Regions from separate parts of the Achromobacter sp. T5-5 genome, predicted to be linked through region 1. Evidence: predicted binding sites of a transcription regulator. Region 1 holds the regulator's gene; the other holds the start of a gene.
What was found. Region 1 encodes FliA, which starts transcription of late flagellar genes. Its sites were predicted from a motif close to CTAAAGTTTNNNNNNNNNNNGCCGNTA; they were not measured.
Positions count from the first base shown of each region.

Region 1 (3,414 bases):
GCCCGGGTGAAGCTGAGGACAGGCTCACCGGAATCCGTGGCTTCCTGCCCCGCGTTTTCGAGATACAGGCGATAGGCGTCGATGGTGGCGCGTATGCCTTTGCTGGTGGTGCGCGTATTCAGGAACGAATACACGTTGTAGAAGAGCGACGAGTGGATGTTCGGGAGCCAGGTCATGAACCAGTCAACCGAAAAAGGCAGCATGCCCTTGGGTGGCGAGCAGCCGCGGATTTCGCGATACAGGCGGGCGAGGCGATCGTGGCTGAGGCTGGTTTCAGCCTCCAGCACCTGAAGGCGCGCGCCCAGGGTGATCATGGAACTGGCGAGCAGAATGTCGTCCGCTTCTTGGGAAACGCTCTTGGAGGCCATGACAGGTGTGTCCGAGTGGGATTCTCAGGCCGTCAGGCCAGTTCTTCGACGGGTTGTTTGGCGAGCAGGATGGTTGCATGCGCTTGCTGCAGCGCACCACCCAACACGTCGTGGGTCAGCGCGGACAGCAGGCTGTAATCGTCGAAACGGAAACGGCACAACAGCGAGCTGGAGCTGGCCAGCTTCACGAGCTGTGCAGGCGAGAGGCGCATGAGGATGTCAGCGACCTCGTTGCTGAAACCCAGTCGGAACATCGATGCCGCGTAATCATCACGCAACATCCGCTGAGCCAGTAACAGATATGACAGATTCACTTCGCGAATATCTGCCAGCAAAGAATTTTCTACTTGTTGCACGCCGTACTCCCTATCCCTATCCCACCCGAGGGGCTTGATTACCGATAGCGCAGGCAACGTCTGTTACCTGTCCGCTCGCTGCATCCTGTTTTAATGCGAAATGTATCATTTGTTCGCAATTTAAGTAAAATTTACCACAGGTCATGTCATTTTCTATGACTTATATGACAAATCTTTGTTGATGTTGCGCAACGTGCCTTTCTAGATACACCTTGACATAGAAGTTCGTGACAAATTTTCGTCAATTTGCCAAATAAGCATTCAAAAAGTTGCGTACTTCCTGAAATGAAAGGCCCTCGAGTGCCGACAATGGCATCTTGCCGACGCTTCAGATTCGTCCGCTTTACCGTAGCCGCGCTTGTCGACAATGTCGCAAATTGACAACAACGACCGCGCTTCACGATGGACTCCGCCAGAATTCCCGCAATGCCCCACGCAGATGACAGCCTGGTCGAATATGCGCCACTAGTTCGGAAGCTGGCCCTGCAATTGCTTGCCCGGCTTCCCGCGAGCGTTGAACTCGACGACCTGATACAAGCCGGCATGATCGGCCTGCTCGACGCCGTCCGCCGCTACCAGGAAACCGCGGACGCCCAATTCGAGACCTACGCCACGACCCGCATTCGTGGCGCGATGCTGGATGAATTGCGCGGCCAGGATTGGCTGCCCCGCAGCGTGCGCACCAAGGCACGCAAGATTGAACAGGCAATCCAGCTTCTTGAACAGCGTTTAATGCGAGCGCCCACCGAGACCGAGATCGCCGCCCAGCTCGATATCCCGCTGAGCGATTACCAGACGCTCCTGCACGACGCGCAAGGCGTGCAGATCGTCCATTACGAAGATTTCACGACCGAACCCGACTCGTCTTCCAGCCAGGCCGACTGGTCCGCCACCCTGAATCACGGCTCGGCAGGCGGCAACCCGCTGGACGCGCTGCTGGCCGGGGATTTCCGCCAGGCGTTGGTCCACGCGATCGATGCCCTGCCCGACCGCGAAAAGCTGCTGCTGTCGCTGTGTTACGAGCAGGGGCTGAACCTGAAGGAAATCGGGGCGATCATGAATGTGACCGAGGCGCGGGTTTGTCAGCTGCGGTCGCAGGCAACGGCGCGGATCCGGGCGAGGTTGAAGGATCAGGCTTGGCAGGAGTTGCCGGTTGAGGGGCAGATCGCGCAGATCATCTAAGGACGGCCGTCACACGCGCTGACGGCCGGCCTGCATGCCGGAATCCCCTGCAATTCCGGCGCTATTCCCCGCATTTGCAGCCCGACGCCGCTGCTAGGCTATCGCCACCATTCATCTAGGTACCGACGGTTTCCGCAATGTCGCCGGTACAGCCCTCCTTCCGCCCTGGAATCCGTTATGAATCAAACAGACGACATCGTGCAGGCGCTTTCCGACGCCTACGACGAAACGCCATACGAATCCTATGCCTTCCCGCTGACCGCGCCTGGCCATTTGCGCGCCGTCGCCTCGCTGTACGGATTGCAGGCGCCCGCCATCGAAACGGCGCGCATCCTGGAACTGGGTTGCGCGGCCGGCGGCAACCTGCTGCCCTTTGCAGCCGCCCATCCGGGCGCGCACGCCACGGGCGTCGACCTGTCGGCGCAGCAGGTCGAATCCGGGCAGGCCGTCATCAAGGCCATGGGGCTGAAGAATATCGACTTGCGCGCGATGAGCATCACCGACATCAGCAAGGATTTCGGTCAGTTCGATTACATCATCGTGCACGGGGTATTCAGCTGGGTGCCGCCGGTCGTCCGGGACGCCATCCTGCGCGTGTGCCGCGAAAACCTTTCGCCCAACGGCATCGCGTACATCAGCTACAACACCTATCCAGGCTGGAAGGCGTCGGACGTGGTGCGCGATGCCATGATTCTGAACAGCCACGGCGCCCAAACCGCGCAGGAACGCCTGTCGCGCGCGAAAGACATGCTGAGCATGCTGGAAAATGGGCTTGCCGAGGGCAATCCGCTGCGCTCCGCGCTGCAACACGCGGCCCGCCAATTGCGCAGGCATTCCGACTATTACCTGGTCCACGAATATCTGGAAGCGGTTAATTCGCCCTGCTATTTCCTGGAGTTTGCGGCGGCGGCGCAGCAAGCGGGCCTGGCTTATCTGACGGACGCAGAACCGCAATCCTGCATGGCCAGCAATTATGGAAACAATGTTGCCGTACTGCATAACGCGCTTTCGGCCGACGCCCCCAAGGAAATGCGCGAGCAATATCTGGACTTCGCGGTGGGACGCCAATTCCGCAAGAGCTTGCTCGTCCACCAGGAACGCGCACCGGAGATTCTGGAAACGCCTGAAGTCAATGTGTTCGAGAAAATGCACTTCGGCGCGAATCTGACCGCAGCCAAGGCGCCCGCCGGCGCACCGTCCAAGGAACGGCATTACCGCACCGCGCGCGGCAAAGGCATCGCCAGCATCGAGCCCACCTTTGTTGCCGTCGCCGAAGCGCTGCGACTCGCCTGGCCCCGCGCCCTGCCCTTTGCCGAGCTGATGGACGCTGCCCGCTCCAAGGCCAAAAAGGGGATATCGCAAGACGAATTGGCGGAACTGGTGCTGACCCACCTGGTGCTGATCCTCAACGTCAGCGCGCTGGAGTACCGCATCGAATCGACGGGCTATCTTCCCCCCGCGGCCAAACCCCAGTGGATTCCCGGCCTGGAGTGCCTGCAGCGGCTGGC
Region 1 is NZ_AP027919.1:3,874,943-3,878,356, forward strand. Features, by position in the region: gene flhC (flagellar transcriptional regulator FlhC) at 1-368, opposite strand, end outside; gene flhD (flagellar transcriptional regulator FlhD) at 401-724, opposite strand; gene ACZ50Q_RS17665 (RNA polymerase sigma factor FliA) at 1,151-1,906, shown strand; gene ACZ50Q_RS17670 (methyltransferase regulatory domain-containing protein) at 2,084-3,414, shown strand, end outside.

Region 2 (3,414 bases), 2.3 Mb from region 1:
AGGTTCGACTTGATATCGGCCTCGACGTCGCCGACGATCTGGTAGGTGACGCGGTCGCCCGAATCCAGGTCTTCGATGTCGACGGTCGCGCCAAACACAGCGCGGCCTTCGGCCTCTAGCGCCGACGGATCGATGATGTGAGCATTGGAAAGCGTGCCTTCAAGCTCGGCAATCCGGCCCTCGATAAAACCCTGGCGCTCGCGAGCTGCGTCGTATTCGGCATTTTCCGACAGATCACCCTGCGCGCGAGCTTCGGCGATTGCGTTAATCACGGCAGGACGTTCCACGGTTTTCAGCCGCTGGAGCTCTTCTTGCAAGCGCTCGGCCCCGCGCACGGTCAAAGGAATGGCAGACATGTCGTTTCCCAAACAAAAGTAGAAAAACGCCCCGAAGGAGCGTTCTCGGTGAAGGTCGCAGGACCGGCGCGCGTGCCGTCTGATACGTGAACAACGGGCAAGCGGCGCGGGCGACCAAAACAAAACCCCGGCTCGGGTCGGAACCGGGGCAATCAAGACCCTATTGTGGTCAAACTCAACGGGAATTGCAAGCCACCGGAGAAAACGGCCTTTTCGGCGGATTTCACCGCTGTAACCCGCGTAAACCCGTTATTTGGTCACGCGAAGGCGAAGCGGCGAAAACCCGGGCTTGCGCGCCGCTACGTCTTGCGGCGCAGGAGCGCGTACAGGATGATGGCGCCAAAGGTGGCGGTGCCGATGCCGCCCAGCGTGAAGTCGCCCAGCTTGACGGTGAAGTCTCCCGCGCCCAGCACCAGGGTGACGGCGGCCACGATGAGGTTGCGGTTGTCGGTGAAATCGACCTGGTTGACCACCCAGATGCGGGCGCCGGCGATGGCGATCAGGCCGAACACGACAACCGACATGCCGCCCAGCACGGGCCCGGGAATCGTCTGGATGAGCGCGCCAAACTTGGGCGAGAAGCCCAGGACGATGGCGATCAGGGCCGCAATCACGAAGACCAGCGTGGAGTAGATGCGCGTGACGGCCATCACGCCGATGTTCTCGGCATACGTGGTGACGCCCGTGCCGCCCACCGCGCCCGAGACCATCGTGGCGACGCCGTCGCCGACGAACGCCCGGCCCAGGTAGCGGTCCAGGTCCTGTCCCGTCATGGCGCTGACGGCTTTGACGTGGCCCAGGTTTTCGGCCACCAGGATGATGGCGACCGGCACGATCAGGCCCATGGCCTCGGCCTTGAAAACCGGCGCGGAAAATTTCGGCAGGCCGAACCACGCGGCCGCGGAAACTGCCGAGAAGTCGATGGGCTTGCCCAGACCCAGCCCATTGGCCAGGACCGCGTACACGACGCAGGCGAGGATCAGGCCGACGAGGATCAGCAGGCGTTGCACCATGCCGCGCGTATAGACGGCAATGCCGCCGACGCACACGATCGTCACGATCGCCATGACACTGTCAAAGCCCGAGGCGCCCATGGCGCCCTTGGCGGCGATGGGCGCGAGGTTCAGGCCGATGACGGCGACGACCGCGCCCGTCACGACGGGGGGCATGAGGGTGTCGATCCAGTTGGCGCCGCCGCCCGCGCGGGCGTTGACGATCCAGACGATCACCCCGATCAGCGTGTAGGCCAGGCCGCAAGCGATGATGGCGCCCAGGGCCACCCCGATATTGGCATTCGCCCCCACGCCGGCATAGCCGGTCACCGCGATGACGCCGCCAATGAACGCGAAGCTGGAACCCAGGTAGCTGGGCACGCGACCGCCGACGAAGAAAAAGAAGATCAGCGTGCCGATGCCCGACATGAGGATCGCGACGTTGGGGTCGAATCCCATGAGCAAGGGCGCCAGGACGGTCGAACCGAACATCGCGACGACGTGCTGGGCGCCCATGGCCACGTTCTTGGGCCAGGAAAGCCGTTCGTCGGGCGCGATGATGACGCCGGGCTCGGCATCATCTGCCAGGCGCCAGCGCGGAAAGTAGGAATTGGACATGGATTCCCCGGGGGATGGTACGGATTAGGGTTTCGGACTGCGAGCGGGCGCCAGTGTAAAGGGGGCCATCGAGACCGGGCAACGTTTAAGTTTCGGGCTCCGATTGCCGTATTAATGGAAAACCCGAAATCCCGACGCAACAGGAGCAGTCATGGCGATCAACAGCATCAGCGGCACCTCCCGGATCGGCAGCCTTGCCGACCTGTGGGCCGAGAAGATCCAGGCCAACAAGGAAGCCAAGAACGCGTCCGGCCAGGACGCCGTGTCCGTGACCGATGAGGGCAAGATCCGCGTCAACAACCCGGGCGCCGCCAAGGTCGCCAACGCGCAGGCGACCGAAGAAACCGACAACGAAGACGAATACACCCGCCAGATCAAGGAGTTGCAGAAGCAGCTCAAACGCATCATGGACCAGATCGCCAAGGTCCAGGCGAGCGGCATGTCGGCCGAGATGAAGGCGCAGCAGGTCATGGCGCTCAATGCGCAGGCGGTGCAGATCCAGGGCCAGATCACGAAGGTCCTGGCGCAGCAGGCGCGCGCGGCTCAGGGCGGCGTGTCCGCCACTGCCTGACCGGGACCCGCACGGCGGCGCCATCCCTGATGGCGCGCATCAAAATTTCTGATTGGACGCTGGTGGGACCAGCCGGTACTGTCTCCAGACAAATCTAAAACCACGGAGACAAACCATGCACGCTATGCGCACAGCCCTGGCCGGGGCGCTGCTGGCCGCCTGCACGGCGCCGGCCCTGGCCGGCACCGTCACGGTGATCACGTCGTTCCCCAAGGATCTGACCCAGGCCTACAAGACCGCGTTCGAGAAAGCCAACCCGGGCATCACCCTGGAAATCCTGAACAAGAACACGGTGTCGGGCATCGCCTACGTGCGCGAAACGCCGGCCGGGCAGCGCCCCGAGGTGTTCTGGGCCAGCGCGCCGGATGCGTTCGAAGTGCTGGGCCGCGACAAGCTGCTGGCCAGGTCGGCCGACGTGGCGAACAAGGACGTGCCGGACAAGATCGGCAGCTACCCCATCAACGACCCGGGCGGCATGTACCTGGGCCAGGCGCTGGCGGGCTACGGCATCATCTACAACACCCGCTACATCGCGGCGCACAAGATCCCCGCGCCCACCGAATGGAAGGACCTGCTGTCGCCAAAGTGGTTCGGCCACGTCGGCATCACCTCGCCGTCGCGCTCGGGCACGATGCACCTCACGGTCGAGACCATCCTGCAGGGCGAAGGCTGGGATGAGGGCTGGCGCACGCTGCTGCGCATGTCCGGCAACAGCAGCGCCGTGACCGAGCGGTCTTTCGGCGTGCCCGACGGCGTGAACAACGGCCAGTTCGGCGCCGGCCCGGTGATCGACTTCTTTGGCCTGTCGAGCAAGTATTCCAAGTTCCCGGTCGAGTTCGTCTACCCGTCCGAGACGGCCATCGTCCCGGCCAATATT
Region 2 is NZ_AP027919.1:1,623,588-1,627,001, reverse strand. Features, by position in the region: gene greA (transcription elongation factor GreA) at 1-356, opposite strand, end outside; gene ACZ50Q_RS07320 (solute carrier family 23 protein) at 656-1,966, opposite strand; gene ACZ50Q_RS07315 (FlxA-like family protein) at 2,118-2,537, shown strand; gene ACZ50Q_RS07310 (ABC transporter substrate-binding protein) at 2,653-3,414, shown strand, end outside.
Region 2: the regulator FliA is predicted to act here: its motif matches at 2,052-2,078, upstream of ACZ50Q_RS07315 (FlxA-like family protein).